DNA from 2 places in the Actinoallomurus sp. CA-150999 genome. Region 2 is predicted to be linked to the other one. Evidence: riboswitches for the same ligand, from Rfam matches in the RefSeq annotation. Region 2 holds a riboswitch; the other holds the start of a gene.
The links. A riboswitch is a leader RNA that binds a small molecule or an ion and turns the genes downstream of it on or off. The one in region 2 is predicted to bind ZMP and ZTP.
Positions count from the first base shown of each region.

Region 1: another riboswitch for ZMP and ZTP. It lies ahead of ACQP2O_RS15915 (bifunctional 5,10-methylenetetrahydrofolate dehydrogenase/5,10-methenyltetrahydrofolate cyclohydrolase); the one in region 2 lies ahead of glyA (serine hydroxymethyltransferase).

Region 1 covers NZ_CP192063.1:3,335,624-3,343,537, reverse strand. Annotated here, with positions in the region: gene ACQP2O_RS15940 (alpha/beta hydrolase) at 1-908, opposite strand, end outside; gene ACQP2O_RS15935 (PadR family transcriptional regulator) at 985-1,563, shown strand; gene ACQP2O_RS15930 (aldehyde dehydrogenase family protein) at 1,683-2,537, opposite strand; gene ACQP2O_RS15925 (aldehyde dehydrogenase family protein) at 2,534-3,958, opposite strand; gene deoC (deoxyribose-phosphate aldolase) at 3,964-4,908, opposite strand; gene ACQP2O_RS15915 (bifunctional 5,10-methylenetetrahydrofolate dehydrogenase/5,10-methenyltetrahydrofolate cyclohydrolase) at 5,067-5,939, opposite strand; ZMP/ZTP riboswitch at 5,963-6,046, opposite strand; gene ACQP2O_RS15910 (hypothetical protein) at 6,347-6,649, shown strand; gene ACQP2O_RS15905 (TSUP family transporter) at 6,812-7,552, shown strand; gene ACQP2O_RS15900 (NUDIX hydrolase) at 7,586-7,914, opposite strand, start outside.
Region 2 covers NZ_CP192063.1:4,813,516-4,821,429, reverse strand. Annotated here, with positions in the region: gene ACQP2O_RS22515 (N-acetyltransferase family protein) at 1-916, opposite strand, end outside; gene glyA (serine hydroxymethyltransferase) at 1,068-2,333, opposite strand; ZMP/ZTP riboswitch at 2,356-2,439, opposite strand; gene ACQP2O_RS22505 (RNA polymerase-binding protein RbpA) at 2,555-2,926, opposite strand; gene secG (preprotein translocase subunit SecG) at 2,998-3,240, opposite strand; gene tpiA (triose-phosphate isomerase) at 3,370-4,170, opposite strand; gene ACQP2O_RS22490 (phosphoglycerate kinase) at 4,173-5,363, opposite strand; gene gap (type I glyceraldehyde-3-phosphate dehydrogenase) at 5,464-6,468, opposite strand; gene ACQP2O_RS22480 (hypothetical protein) at 6,766-6,939, opposite strand; gene whiA (DNA-binding protein WhiA) at 6,978-7,914, opposite strand, start outside.

The DNA of each region.
Region 1 (7,914 bases), 1.5 Mb from region 2:
TGCGCGGTCGTCGCCTTGGCGATCGCGCTCTCCGGCGCGAACCCCTCGAAGAAGTGCCAGGCACCGGGCACGTGGTGCAGCTCGACGGGCACGTCCGCCTCGATCAGCCGCCGGGCGTAGTCCACGCCCTCGTCGCGGAGGGGGTCCATCCCGCAGGTGAGGACGTACGCCGGCGGCAGGCCGCGCAGGCCCTCCGCCCGGGCCGGCGCGGCGTACGGTGAGGCCTCCCCGCGGTCCGGGCCGAGGTAGTTGTCCCAGGTGCGGCGGAGGCTCGGACCGTTGATGATCCTCCGGTCGGTGACCTTGCGGCGTGAGGCGGTGGTCTCCCGGTCGTCGAGGCACGGGATGAGCAGGCACTGGTAGGCGACGGAGGGCCCCTGCCGGTCCCGCGCCATGAGCGCCATGGCGGCGCTCAGGCAGCCGCCCGCCGACGCGCCCGCGACGCCGATCCGGTCGGGGTCGACGCCGAGCCCGGCGGCGCCGTCCGCCATCCACCGCAGCGCCGCGTAGCAGTCCTCGACGCCGGCGGGGAAGCGGTGCTCCGGCGCGAGCCGGTAGTGCACGTTGACGACGACGGCGCGGGCCTCGGCGCAGGCGTCGCGCGCCATCGGGCTCGGGCCGTCCAGCTCGCCGTACGCGAAGCCGCCGCCGTGGATGTAGAGGATCCCGGGCAGCACCTCGCCCTCGGCGGCGTCGGCCGGCCGGATGACCTGCAGGTCGATCGTGTTGCCGTCCGGCCCCGGGATGACCGCGCCTTCCACGATGACGCGGGGATCCGGGCCCATCTGCGGGGCCATCAGCGCGCGGAAGCCGGCGCGGAGCGCCTCGACGTCGGCGTAGGGGTCGGCCGGCCGCTCCGGGAGGGCGGCGAAGACGTCGGCCAGTTCGGGATGGACGTACACGAGCACCTCGATAGTCTCATTGATACGGTATCGGCGAGATGAAAGTATGGTCTCAGTGAGACGGTGTCAACGGGAGGTTCGTGTGGAGTTGAGCATGTCGGCGTACGTCGTGCTCGGCCTGATCGCCCGCCACGGCCCGATGACCCCGTACGAGCTGAAGGCGCGCGTCGAGGAGACCATCGTCCCCTTCTGGCCCATCCCCCACGCGCAGCTCTACCGCGATCCGCCCCGGCTGGCGGAGCTTGGCCTGCTGACCGAGGAGACCGAGGAGGGCGGCAGACGCCGCCGCTTCTTCCACCTCACCCCCGCGGGCGAGCGGGCGCTACAGGACTGGCTGTCGGCCCCCGAGGTGCCCCAGGCCGAGTTCCGCGACCCGGCGCAGCTCAGGCTGGCCTTCGCCGACCTCGGCGACCCCGGCGACCTGGTGCGTCTCGCACGGACCCAGGCGCGGCAGCATCGTGAGCTGATGAGGGCGTACGAACGGCGGCGCGCCGCGCTCGAACCGGATGACACCGGCACCGTCTCCCGCGAGCGCATGCTGTCCTTGGGGATCCTCCACGAGCAGGCGCACGCCGCCTTCTGGGAGACGATCGCCTCGGCGGACGAGGACCCGGACGAGCCCTCCGAACCGACCCCGAAGGACCACTGGCAGGACAACTAGGGGCCGGGGGTCAGGAGCGGGCGATGGCCTGCTCGAGCAGCGTGCGCTGCCGCTGCGGGCTGAGGCCGACTCCGCGCCGCTCCCGCGGCGCGGAGTGGGCCCGGCCGGCCCGAAGCGGATCAGATGCCGACCGGGTGCCAGACGGTCTTGGTCTCCAGGAACGCGGTCATCCGGCCGGTGCCCGGGTCGGCGTTCCAGTCGTCGGCGGCCGGGCGGTGCACCCGCTTGAGGGTGTCCGCCGCCGCCCGCTCGCAGTCGGCGGCCAGGTCCTCCGGAGCGCCGGTCAGGTCGAGAGCGTTGACGTCCTGGTGGGAGGCCAGCCAGGGGGCCAGTTCGGCGCGGTGCCCGGTGAGGAGGTTGACGACGCCGCCCGGCAGGTCCGAGGTGGCGAGGACCTCGGCCAGGGTGATCGCCGGAAGGGGTGCGGGCTCGGAGGCCACGACGACCGCCGTGTTGCCCGTCACGATCGCCGGGGCGATGACCGAGACCAGCCCGAGCAGCGGCGAGTCGGGCGCGATCACGCCGACGACGCCGGTGGGCTCGGGCGTGGAGAAGTTGAAGAACGGCCCGGAGACCGGGTTCGCCGACCCCGTCACCTGCGCGAACTTGTCGGCCCACCCGGCGTACCAGACCCACCGGTCGATCGCGGCGTCCACCTCGGCGGTGGCCGCCGCCTTGCCGAGACCGGCCGCGCGGACCTCCTCGAGGAACTGGCCGCGGCGCCCTTCCAGCATCTCCGCGACGCGGTAGAGGATCTGCCCTCGGTTGTAGCCGGTCCGCCCCGCCCAGCCGGACTGGGCCTTGCGGGCGGCCACCACCGCGTCCCGGACGTCCTTGCGAGAGGCGCGCGCGGCGTGGGCCAGGAACCTTCCCTTGGCATCGTTCACGATGACGGTCCTGCCGGACTCCGACCGGGGGAACGCGCCCCCGATGAACAGCTTGTAGGTCTTGCGAACACTCAACCGCTCGCTCATCGAACGTAGGCCTCCAGCCCGTGCCGTCCGCCCTCGCGCCCGAAACCGGACTCCTTGTACCCGCCGAACGGGGAGGCGGGGTCGAACTTGTTGAAGGTGTTCGCCCAGACCACCCCGGCCCGCAGGCGCTCGGCCATCCACAGGATCCGCGAGCCCTTGTCGGTCCAGATCCCCGCCGACAGGCCGTACGGCGTGTTGTTGGCCTTCTCCAGCGCCTCGGCCGGCGTACGGAACGTCAGCACCGACAGGACGGGACCGAAGATCTCCTCGCGGGCGATCCGGTGCGAGGCGGCCACACCGGTGAACACGGTCGGGGTGAACCAGAAGCCGCGCTCGGGCAGCTCACACGCCGGCGACCAGCGGGTCGCGCCTTCGGCCTCGCCGGCGTCGGACAGCTCGCGGATCTTCGCGAGCTGCGCGGCGGAGTTGATCGCGCCGACGTCGGTGTTCTTGTCCAGGGGGTCGCCGACCCGCAGCGTCGTCATCCGCGCCTTCAGCCGGTCGAGCAGCTCCTCGGCGACCGACTCCTGGACAAGGAGCCGCGAACCCGCGCAGCACACGTGCCCCTGGTTGAAGAAGATCCCGTTGACGATCCCCTCCACGGCCTGGTCGAGGGGCGCGTCGTCGAAGACGATGTTGGCGGCCTTGCCGCCCAGCTCCAGGGTCAGCTTCTTCGCCGTGCCCGCCACCGACCGGGCGATCTGCCGGCCGACCTCGGTCGAGCCGGTGAAGGCGACCTTGTCGATGCCGGGGTGCTCGACCAGCGCGCGGCCCGTCTCCCCCGCCCCGGTCACGATGTTCACCACACCGGGCGGCAGCTCCGCCTGGACGCAGATCTCGGCGAACGCCAGCGCGGTCAGCGGCGTCGTCTCCGCCGGCTTCAGCACGACGGTGTTGCCGCAGGCCAGCGCCGGTGCGATCTTCCACGCGAGCATCAGCAGCGGGAAGTTCCACGGGATGACCTGCCCCGCGACGCCCAGCGGCCGCGGGTCCGGGCCGAACCCGGCGTGGCCGAGCTTGTCCGCCCATCCCGCGTAGTAGAAGAAGTGCGCCGCGACCAGCGGCAGGTCCACGTCCCGCGACTCGCGGATCGGCTTGCCGTTGTCGATCGACTCCAGGACCGCCAGCTCCCGCGACCGCTCCTGGATCAGCCGCGCGATCCGGAACAGGTACTTCGCCCGTTCCGCGCCCGGCATCGGACCCCACACCGTGTCGTACGCGCGGCGGGCGGCCGCGACCGCGCGGTCCACGTCGTCGGCGCTCGCGTCGGCCACCTCGGCGAGGGTCTCCTCGGTGGCCGGGTTGATCGTCTTGAAGGAGCTCTTCGCCTCGACGAACTCCCCATCGACGAACAGGCCGTACGACGCCTTGATGTCGACGATGCCCCGTGACTCCGGCGCGGGGGCGTACTCGAAAGTCATCTGCCTCAGTCCAGGGTGAAGTAGTCAGGACCGCCGTACACGCCGGTCGTCAGCTTGCGGCGCTGCATCAGCAGGTCGTTGAGCAGGCTGGACGCCCCGAGCCGGAACCACTCCGGGGTCAGCCAGTCCGGCCCCGCCGTCTCGTTCACGAGCACGAGGTACTTGATCGCGTCCTTGGTCGTCCGGATCCCGCCCGCCGGCTTGACGCCGACCTGGCGGCCGGTCCGCGCCCGGAAGTCGCGCACGGCCTCGAGCATGACCAGCGTCACCGGCAGGGTCGCGGCCGGGCTGACCTTGCCCGTGCTCGTCTTGATGAAGTCGGCCCCGGCGAGCATCGCCAGCCAGGACGCGCGGCGCACGTTGTCGTACGTGACCAGCTCACCGGTCTCGAGGATCACCTTCAGGTGCACGTCGCCGCACTCGGCCTTGACCGCGACGATCTCGTCGAACACCTTCTGGTGGCCGCCCGCCAGGAACGCGCCCCGGTCGATCACCATGTCGATCTCGGACGCGCCGTCGTCGATCGCCCGGCGGGTGTCGGCGAGCTTGGCGTCGAGCGGCGCCCGCCCCGACGGGAACGCCGTCGCGACGCTCGCGACGCCGATCCCCGTGCCGTCCAGTGCCCGGACCGCCTCACCCACGAGGTCGGAGTAGACACAGACCGCCGCGACCTTCGGCGCGCTCGTGTCGGCCGGGTCCGGATGGGCCGCCTTCGCGCACAGCGCCCGCACCTTGCCGGGCGTGTCCGCACCCTCGAGCGTCGTCAGGTCCACCATCGAGATCGCCAGGTCGATCGCGTACGCCTTCGCCGACGTCTTGATCGAACGGGTCGCCAGCCGCGCGGCCCGCTCCTCCGCCCCCACCTGGTCCACCGGCGGCAGCCCGCGCAGGAAGCCGCGGAGCTCGGCCGGCGACACGGCCGCCTCCGCGAAGGTCGACAGGTCAGGCACGTCTCCCCCTGTGTTCGAGTATCCGGTCGAGGATAAGCGCCACCGTGCGGAACATGACCACCCGGGAGGTGCGCGAATCCCCCAGATTGAACAGCTTCGCCGGAACGGACGGCAACGACAAGTCGCCGACCCCGCGAACACCGACGAGGTGAGAGGACTCAGCGATCGGATCTCAGGTCGCCCAGTTGCCGGGCCGCCGCGTCGACGGTCTGGGCGAGCAGGACGGCGATCGTCATGGGGCCGACGCCGCCGGGGACCGGGGTGATGAGGCCGGCGCGGGTCGCGGCGGACTCGAAGTCCACGTCGCCGACGTTGCCGGGGTTGTACCCGGCGTCGATCACGACGGCTCCGGGTTTGATGTCCTCACCACGGATGAAACGCGGCCGGCCGACGGCGGCGACCAGGATGTCGGCCTGCCGCACCATCGACGGGAGGTCGGTCGTGCGCGAGTGGCAGTACGTGACCGTGGCGTTCGCGGCGAGCAGCAGCATGCCGACCGGCTTGCCGAGGATGGCGCTGCGGCCGACCACGACGGCGTGCCGGCCCGCCGGGTCGACGTCGTACTCCTCCAGCAGCCGCATGATGCCGCCGGGAGTGCAGGGCACGAAGCCCGGCAGCCCGAAGCTCAGCGCGGCGAACGAACTCAGCGTGAGCCCGTCGACGTCCTTCTCCGGGGCGATGGCCTCGAACGCGGCTCGCTCGTCGATGTGCGACGGGACGGGGTGCTGGAGCAGGATGCCGTGCACCTCCGGGTCCTGCGACAGGGCGGTGATGGCGGCCACGAGTTCCGCCGTCGTCGTGGTGGCGGGCAGGGCCACGTGCCGCGAGACGATGCCGGCCTTCTCGGACCGGCTGCGCTTCATGCGGACGTAGGTCACCGACGCGGGGTCGTCGCCGACCAGGACGGTCGCCAGGCACGGCGTCGTGCCGCTCTCCCGGGTGATCTGTGCGGCTCTGGCGGTGCTGTGCTCGACGATGCGGCGGGCGAGGCCCGCGCCATCCATGAGACGGGCGGTCTGCGTCTGGGACATCGGCTGCTCCTGAACGGTCGTCACGACTCGGCCCAGGCGCACGGCACGACGTTTTCCGGGCCGCTCCCCGGTGGTGCTCCACCTCAGCGCCAGTCACGACCCAAGACTCTGACTTCTAACAGTCGACCACGATCTGCGCAAGCCGGCGGACGACGCGGCGGGCGAGCGAGGTCTCCGCGAGCCCGCCGGGGCGATGTCGCCCTGGCCGCCCTCGCGCGCACCCACTTACGGACAGATGCCAAATTCCAGAGTTTACGCCCGACTCTGCACTTCACCACTCTTATCCATTTTATTCCGAACTTAATTAGAAATTGCTCTACCTGGATCGCAGGCCGGAAATCAAAGCTATAGCGCCCAAAAGGGGCGCACAGGGCCTTAAGGGCTACTTCCGGCATCAAGGAGATAACATGCTCAAGGAGATTAGCGCTGTCGGCGGGCTGGCGCTCGCAGCCGCCACAAGCCTGATGCTCACGAGTTCACCCGCATCGGCGCAGGTCCCAACCTGGAAACACCGGCATCACGCCCGCAGCGGCAACGTCAACGTGAACCGGAATATCAACCGGGTCACCGTGCGAGTCCACGCCGACAACAGGAATGACAATGTCGCGATCGCGGACGGTGGCTTCCGCCGCGGGTGCGGGGGCGGTCGTGGTTGCGGCTGGGGCGGCGGCGGCTGGGATGACGGCTGGAGCGACGGCTGGGACGACTGATACCAGGCGAGAGTCGGGCGCCGGTGAACTCCACCGGCGCCCGACTCGGTACAGGCCCTGGGCTTCCTCGTGATCACGATGCGCCCATGCCTCGAAAACGCGTTGAACCAGGGCGTACCGCTGGTGGAGGCTCTCGACCGTGCTTCGTGATGAGGATCCGTCGTGACGGGTGGCTGGACCGCCGATCTGCTCCTGGGCGGCATCGTCCTCCTGGGCGCGTCCGTCCAGCGGCTGGCCGGGATGGGATTCGCGCTGGTCGCGGCGCCCGCGCTCGTGCTGCTTCTCGGCCCCTCCCAGGGAGTGCTGCTGTCGAACGCCGCCTCGGGTGTGATCAGTGTGATCGGGCTGGTGGACGGATGGCGGCGGGTCCGGCTGGGCGCGATGGTGCCGCTGGTCGCCGCGGCCGCCTGCACGGTGCCGGCCGGGGCCTGGGTCGCCGCTCGCCTGCCTCAGCAGGTGCTGCTCGCCGGGATGGGCGCGCTGGTGACCGCGGCGGTGCTGCTCGTGATCGCGGGCACGCGGGTGCCCGCGCTGAGAGGCTCCGGAGGTGCGGTCGCCGCCGGCGCCGCGAGCGGTTTCATGAACTCCTCGGCCGGGGTCGGCGGCCCGGCGCTATCGCTGTACGCGGTGAACGCCGACTGGACGGTACGGGAGTTCGTCCCGAACGCGCAGTTCTACGGGGTCGCCGTGAACGCCCTGTCCCTCCTGGTCAAAGGCGTGCCGCGGCTCACCGGCCCCGCCTGGCTGCTGGTCACGGCCGCCCTCGCGGGCGGCGCCGTCGCCGGGCGGGCGCTCGGGGATCACATACCGGAACGCGGTGCGCGGCGGATCGTGCTGCTGCTCGCCCTGGCCGGCGGCCTCACCACGCTGGCCAAGGGCCTGTGGGAGCTGACGGTCACCTGATCGCCCGGCGGTCGCCGCACCCCGTACGGTCGCTCAGGTCAGCCGTCCGGCGGCTCGCAGGTCGTCGAAGATGATCTGATCCACCGGAGAGACGCGGTCGCGGTCGGCGTAGGACAGCCACACGACCTCCTCGATCTCGCTGCTGGGCGCGAGCGTGCCCTGGTAGTCGCCGGTGTAGCAGGTCATCCGGACCGTGACCCCGTCGGGATGACCGTGCGCCTGGGCCTCGTACGTCCCGAGGTGGGCGACGGTCTCCGGCACGATCGCGACGGTGAGCTCCTCCTCGATCTCTCGCGTCAGCGTCTGAGCGTCGCTCTCCCCCGCCTCGCGCTTGCCGCCGGGAAGGTAGAAGACGTCCTTGC
Region 2 (7,914 bases):
GCATGGTCGCGCGGACCTCGGCCAGGCCCTGCTCGTGCGCGACGGCGAGGAGACGGCGGGCCAGCACCGCCCCGATGCCTCGGCCCTGCCAGCCGTCCTCCACGAGGAACGCCAGCTCACCGACGCCTGGGTCGAGCGTGTACATCAGGTGCGCGAGGGCGAGGATCGACCCGTCCGGGCCCTCGGCCGCCATGGTCAGCCCGTGCGCGCGGTCGCAGAAGACCCGCAGCAGCCGCTCCGGGATGTCGTCCCGCGCACTGAAGTAGCGGCGGCGCCGGCTCTCGCTCGAGCAGCGGGCGTGCAGGTCCCGTACGCCGTCGGCGTCGAGGAGCGTCAGCGGCCGCACGGTGATCTCGGTGCCGTCGCCGAGGGTCAGGCATCGCCGGGTGGGAGCCGGGCCGTGGGCGGGGAGCAGGGAGCGGACCAGGGCGTTGGCCCGGGCGATCTCCGTAAGCGTGAAGGGCAGCCCCTTCCGGTGCAGCAGGACCCCGCGCAGGTGCCCGACGGAGACGCTGATCGTCGCCGGATCGGGCTGCTCGTCGAGCGCGGCCGGGCCGGCCACCCACTCTGCGCTGTCGGCGCGCAGCAGCTCGGCGAGGATCTCCGGCAGGGCTCGCGGGTTGGACCGGAGGCGTACGGCGAGGGAGAGCGCGCGGCTCGGCTCGTCGATGAGCTCGTGCGGGGTCGCCGGAACGACGCTGGTCCGGCGGCCCGCGGCGGCCGCGACGGCGACGCTGAGCGCCTCCGCGGTCGTTCCGGTGGGCACGTCCACGACGAACTCGTCCACCACGCCGTCCGCGTCGACCTGGACGGACAGGTCGAGGATGTTCGCCCCCTGCGCGGCCAGCGCGGCGGTCAGGACGGCCAGGCGGCCCGGCCGGTCGTCGATCTCGGTGCGTACGCGGAGCAGCGGCATATGATCCCCTTCGGCGGCTGAACGGGACCAGCGTTCCGCATCGCTGTTTCCGGGTCGCTACGTGACCGTTTCCGCGAGATCAGCGCTCTCCGGGCCGAACGCGACGGGGCCCGGCGCCCCGAGACGCCGGGCCCTCGTCATCGATGGCGGGTCAGGGCGTCGCGGTCCAGCCGGGCATCGGGAAGCCGGCGAGCAGTTCGCGAATCTCCGCGGCGATCTTGTCGAGGACCGCCTCGTCATCCGCGGCGGCGACGGCCTGGTCGATCGACGCCGCGATGAACGGCATGTGCTCCTCGGTGAGGCCACGCGTCGTGATCGCGGCGGTGCCGAGCCGGATGCCCGAGGGGTTCCACGGCTTGCGCGGGTCGAAGGGCACCGTGTTGAAGTTCAGCTCGATGCCGGCGCGGTCGAGCGCCTTGGCGGCCGGCTTGCCGCCGATGCCCTTGGCGGTCAGGTCGATGAGGATCAGGTGGTTGTCGGTGCCGCCGGAGACCAGGTCGAACCCGCGCTCGGTCAGCGCGGCGGCGAGCGCCTGGGCGTTCACCACGATCTGGCGGGAGTACGCCTTGAACTCCTCCCGGGCGGCCTCCCGGAGCGCCACCGCGATCGCGGCGGTCGTGTGGTTGTGCGGGCCGCCCTGCAGGCCGGGGAAGATCGCCTTGTCGATCGCGGTCGCGTGCTCCGCGGTCGTCAGGATCATGGCGCCGCGCGGGCCGCGGAGGGTCTTGTGCGTGGTCGTGGTGATGACATCGGCGTACCCGACCGGCGACGGGTGGGCGCCGCCGGCGACGAGCCCGGCGATGTGCGCGATGTCCGCGACGAGGACGGCGCCCACCTCGCGGGCGATCTCGGCGAACGCCGGGAAGTCGATCGTCCGCGGGATCGCGGTGCCGCCGCAGAAGATCACCTTCGGCTGCTCCGCGCGGGCGAGGTCGCGCACGTGGTCCATGTCGACGCGGCCGGTCTCACGGCCGACGCCGTAGTGCACCGGGCGCAACCACTTGCCGGAGATCGACACGGGCGACCCGTGCGTGAGGTGGCCGCCGTGGGCGAGCTCGAGCGACAGGAACGTGTCGCCCGGGTTCAGGAACGCCAGGTGCACGGCGAGGTTGGCCGGCGAGCCGGAGTACGGCTGGACGTTGGCGTGGTCGACGCCGAACAGCTCACGCGCGCGCGCCTGGGCCAGCTCCTCGACGGGGTCGACGACCTGCTGGCCCTCGTAATAGCGCTTGCCGGGATAGCCCTCGGAGTACTTGTTGGTCAGGACGGAGCCGGTCGCCTCCAGCACCGCCGGGGAGACGTAGTTCTCCGAGGCGATGAGGCGGACCTTGTCGTGCTGGCGGCGGGCCTCGGTCTCGATGAGACCGGCCAGGTCGGGATCGGCCGCGGTGAGATGGGACAGCGCTGGCTGGTGCATGGGGCCTCCATACGGGCTCGGCTCCCAGCACCCAGGCGCGCGGTGCCAGATCTTCTTCGCTCCCCGGTGGTGAACTCCACCTCATGCGCCAGTCGCGGACTCACATCGTACCGAAAGCTCCGCCCCGGCTCAGGCCGCCGCGCTGGGGTGCCCGCTCATACGATCGGCCCGGTGGCCGCCGAGGCGGGCCACCGGGCCGATCATATGAACGATCTGCGGAGTCAGTTCCGGGCGCGCTGCATCGCGGCCGCGATCGCAGCACGCTCGGCACGCAGCTTGGCCAGAGCCTCCTCGAGGATGGCCTCGCCGTCGGCGTCGCTGCGCCGCTCCTTCACGTAGGCGAGATGCGTCTTGTAGGGCTCGTTACGCGGCGGCGCCGGCGGGTTCTCAGGGTCCTTACCGGCGGGGAACCCGCACCGCGGGCAGTCCCACTGGTCGGGAACCGCGACGTCGGTCGCGAAACTCGGCCGGGACTCGTGCCGGTTCGCGCAGTAGAAGGTCACCCACACACGCGGTGCCGCTTCGCCACGCTCGGCCTCTCCCATCGGGCCAGCACCGACTCGGCTGCCCCGAATAGCGTTGCCACTACCCACGGACTACTCCTCGCTTCCTTTGCCGCCGCAGCGAGGGGCGACGGCGTCAACACACTGCGGGTCTGGGCTGCTCAGCCGTGGTGGCCGTGCTTGAGCAACAGACCCAGCGCGATGATCGCCACGAACCAGATCACGCCCGTGCCGATCGTGAGCCGGTCGAGGTTACGCTCGACCACGGACGACCCACCGAGCGACGAACTGATACCGCCGCCGAACAGATCCGACAGGCCGCCGCCCTTGCCCTTGTGCAGGAGGACGAGCAGCACCATCAGCGCGCTCGTGATGATGAGCACGATGGAAGTTGCGATGATCACAGCAGCCCAGCGCTTTCGTGATTCACCCCGCTCTTCACGGGGAATGTTCTCGTGTTCAGGTCATCCGTTACCGAGGGTACGACGTTCTACCGCGTGGTTCAGCAGAAACGCGCAGTCTGATGCGCTAGATCACACCGGCAGTTCGCGATACCTACAGATCTTGACGAAGTCCCCCGCGTCCAGGCTCGCTCCGCCGACGAGCGCTCCGTCGATGTCCGGCTTCGCCATGATCCCGGCGATGTTGCCGCCCTTGACGGAGCCCCCGTAGAGCACGCGGACCTGCTCGGCGAGATCTCCACTGTACAGCTCGGCCAGCCGCTTCCGGATCGCGCCGCACACCTCCTGCGCGTCTTCCGGGGTGGCGACCTCGCCGGTGCCGATCGCCCAGACCGGCTCGTAGGCGATGACGACGCGCTGCGCCTGCTCGGCGGAGACCTTCTGCAGCCCGCCCTCGACCTGGGAGAGCGTGTGGGACAGGTGCTCGCCCGCCTTACGGATCTCCAGGCCCTCGCCGACGCACAGGATCGGCGTCACATCGTGCTTGAAAGCCTGCTTCACCTTGGCGTTGACGAGCGCGTCGTCCTCGTGGTGGTACTCCCGGCGCTCGGAGTGCCCGGCCAGGACGTACGCGCAGCCGAGCTTCTCGAGCATCAGCGCCGAGATCTCTCCCGTGTAGGCGCCCTTGTCGTGGGCCGACACGTCCTGCGCGCCGTACGTCAGCTGCAGCTTGTCCGCGTCCACCAGCATCTGCATGCTGCGGATGAAGGTGAACGGCGGCAGCAGCGCGACGTCCACCGCCTCGTAGTCGGCCTCCCTGAGGCCGAAGGCGATCTTCTGGACGTGCGCGATGCCCTCGAAGTGCGTGAGGTTCATCTTCCAGTTGCCGGCGATCAGCGGCTTGCGCTGCGGCGGTGCGGGTTTGGCGGCCACGTTCAGTCCTCCAGAACGGCCAGGCCGGGCAGCGTCTTGCCCTCGAGGTACTCGAGGCTCGCGCCGCCACCGGTCGAGATGTGAGAGAAGCCGTCCTCGGGGAGGCCGAGCTTGCGTACGGCCGCGGCCGAGTCGCCGCCGCCGACCACGGTGAACGCCTTCGACGCGATCAGCGCCTCGGCCACCGCGCGGGTGCCGCCGGCGAAGGCGTCGAACTCGAAGACGCCCATCGGGCCGTTCCAGAAGACCGTGGCCGCGTCGGCGAGCTTGCTCGCGAACAGCTCACGGGTGCGCGGGCCGATGTCCAGGCCCTCCCGGTCGGCCGGGATGGCGGTCGCGTCGACGGCCTCGTGCGGCGCGTCGGAGGCGAACTCGGTGGCGGCCAGCACGTCGACCGGCAGCACGAGCTCGACGTCGCGCTTGCGCGCCTCCTCGATGAACCCGCGGACCTGGTCGAGCTGGTCCTCCTGCAGCAGCGAGTTGCCGACCTCATGGCCCTGGGCCTTGAGGAAGGTGTACGCCATGCCGCCGCCGATGACCAGCCGGTCGACCTTGCCGAGGAGGTTCGCGATGACCCCGAGCTTGTCGGAGACCTTCGCGCCGCCCAGCACCACGACGTACGGCCGGGCGGGCTCGCCGGTGAGACGCCGCAGCACCTCGACCTCGGCGGCGATGAGGCCGCCGGCCGCGTGCGGGAGCCGCTGCGGCACGTCGTAGACGCTGGCGTGCTTGCGGTGCACGGCGCCGAAGCCGTCACCGACGTACAGCTCGGCGAGGGCGGCGAGCCGGTCGGCGAACGCGCCGCGCTCGGCGTCGTCCTTGCTGGTCTCGCCGGCCTCGAAGCGGAGGTTCTCCAGGAGGGCGACCTCGCCGTCCTGGAGCGCGTCGACCGTCGCCTGCGCGGAGTCGCCGACGGTGTCGGCGGCGAAGCGGACCTCGCGGCCCAGCAGCTCACCCAGCCGCTTCGCGACGGGGGCGAGGGAGAACTCCGGTTTCACCTGCCCCTTGGGGCGGCCGAGGTGGGCGCACACGATGACGCGGGCGCCCTGGTCGGCGAGCTTGGTGATGGTCGGGACGCTGGCCCGGATCCGGCCGTCGTCCCCGATCACGCCGTCCTGCAGCGGAACGTTGAGGTCCGAGCGGACCAGCACCCGCCTGCCGCGCACGTCGCCGAGATCGTCGATCGTGGACATGCTCATTGATCGCACTCCTGGTCGTGTGGGAACGAGCGCAGCAGGCTCACCACCTGCTGCGCTCGTTCGTGTCGCCGTTGCCGGCCGGGCCCGCAGCCCGTCAGAGGCGCGAGCCCACCAGCTTGGTGATGTCGACGAGACGGTTGGAGTAGCCCCACTCGTTGTCGTACCAGCCGACGACCTTGACCTGGTCACCGATCACCTTGGTGAGCCCGGAGTCGAAGATGCAGGACGCCGGGTCGGTGACGATGTCGGAGGAGACGATCGGGTCCTCGGTGTAGGTGAGGATGCCGCGCAGCGGGCCCTCGGCCGCCTCGCGCAGCGCCGCGTTGACCTCCTCGACGCTGGTCTCGCGACCGACCGTGACGGTGAGGTCGGTGGCCGAGCCGGTCGGCACCGGGACGCGCAGCGCGTAGCCGTCGAGCTTGCCCTTCAGCGCCGGCAGGACGAGGCCGATGGCCTTGGCCGCCCCGGTGCTGGTCGGGACGATGTTGATGGCGGCGGCGCGGGCGCGGCGGAGGTCCTTGTGCGGGCCGTCCTGGAGGTTCTGGTCCTGGGTGTAGGCGTGGATCGTGGTCATCAGACCACGCTCGATGCCGAAGGTGTCGTTGATGACCTTCGCCATCGGGCCCAGGCAGTTGGTGGTGCAGGACGCGTTGGAGATGACGGTGTGCAGCTCCGGGTCGTAGGCGTCGTCGTTCACGCCCATGACGATCGTGACGTCCTCGTTCTTGGCCGGCGCGGAGATGATGACCTTCTTCGCGCCGTTCTCGACGTGGACCTTCGCCTTGTTGGCGTCGGTGAACAGGCCGGTCGACTCGATGACGACGTCGACGCCCAGGTCGCCCCACGGCAGCTTGGCCGGGTCGCGCTCGGCGAAGGCCTTGATGGTCTTGCCACCCACGGTGATCTCGTCCGCGCCGGCCTTCACCTCTTCGGAGAGCCGGCCGAGGATGCTGTCGTACTTGAGCAGGTGAGCGAGCGTGGCGTTGTCGGTGAGGTCGTTGACCGCCACGACCTCGACGTCGCCACCGGCGGCGTTCAGCGCTCGCCAGAAGTTGCGGCCGATGCGGCCGAAGCCGTTAACGCCAACCCGGATGGTCACGGCACCGATCTCCTCATGCTTCGATTCCCCGGACGTCACCGGGGCCTGTGAACCTGACGTATGTGTTCTCAGGTCGACCCTACCGAACCCGGTGTGATGTGACTGTAACCACCGGGTGGGAAGCGACCGGTCCGCCGCCCTGCCGGGAGCCAACATCCGATGGCGGGCGGCGGACCACGGAAAGCGTATTTGGTCTAGACCTAATGGTCTAGACCAAATCGATACAGAAAAGGCGATTCATGCGACGTGACGGTCGTCACTCAGGGGACTGCTTCCGGGCAGCGAGGCCCGTGAGGCCTAGCGTGCGGGCGTGGAAGCGGCGCCGGGGACCTGCCGCACCAGGCGGTGCGGCAGGTCCCCGGGCGGTGCCTCAGCGGAGCTCACAGAGTGTTCCCGGGGGGCCTCGTGCAGGATCGGCCAGAGCTCGACCGCCCGGACGGACGCGAAGGGGATCTCAGCGGCGATCTCCACGGCGTGCTTCCATGTTCCCCGAGATTTTTCCGACCTGATCAGGGAGCGAGCATGTCGGCGGTGACGTTGGCCTCGGTGCCGGCGATGCCCTGGTCCATGGCGCGCTTGTCGGCCATGGCCAGCAGCCGCCGGATCCGGCCGGCGATGGCGTCCTTGGTCAGCGGCGGGTCGGCGAGCTGCCCGAGCTCCTCCAGCGACGCCTGCTTGTGCTCCAGCCGCAGCCGGCCGGCGGCGACGAGGTGCTCCGGCGCGTCGTCGGAGAGGATCTCCAGGGCGCGCGCGACGCGCGCTCCGGCCGCGACCGCGGCCCGCGCCGAACGACGCAGGTTGGCGTCGTCGAAGTTGGCCAGCCGGTTGGCGGTCGCGCGCACCTCACGGCGCATGCGGCGCTCTTCCCAGGCGAGCACCGAGTCGTGCGCGCCGAGCCGGGTCAGCAGCGCCGAGATCGCGTCGCCGTCGCGGACGACGACGCGGTCCACGCCGCGCACCTCGCGCGCCTTGGCGTGGATCCGCAGCCGCCGGGCCGAGCCGACCAGGGCCAGGGCGGCCTCCGGCCCGGGGCAGGTGACCTCGAGGGACATCGACCGGCCGGGCTCGGTCAGCGACCCGTGCGCCAGGAACGCCCCGCGCCACGCCGACTCGGCGTCGCAGGCGCCGCCGGAGACGACGTGCCGGGGCAGGCCCCGTACCGGACGGCCGTTGTTGTCGATCAGGCCGGTCTGGCGGGCCAGGGACTCACCGTCGCGGAACACCCGCACGACGTACCGGTTGCCCTTGCGCAGGCCGCTCGGCGCCAGCACCACGACGTCGGAGCTGTGACCGAAGACCTCGGCGAGGTCCTTGCGCAGACGTCGCGCCGCGGCTCCGGTGTCGAGCTCCGCCTCGATCACGATGCGCCCGCTGACAATGTGCAGGCCCCCGGCGAAGCGCAGCAGCGTCGACACCTCGGACTTGCGGCAGCACGGCTTCATGACG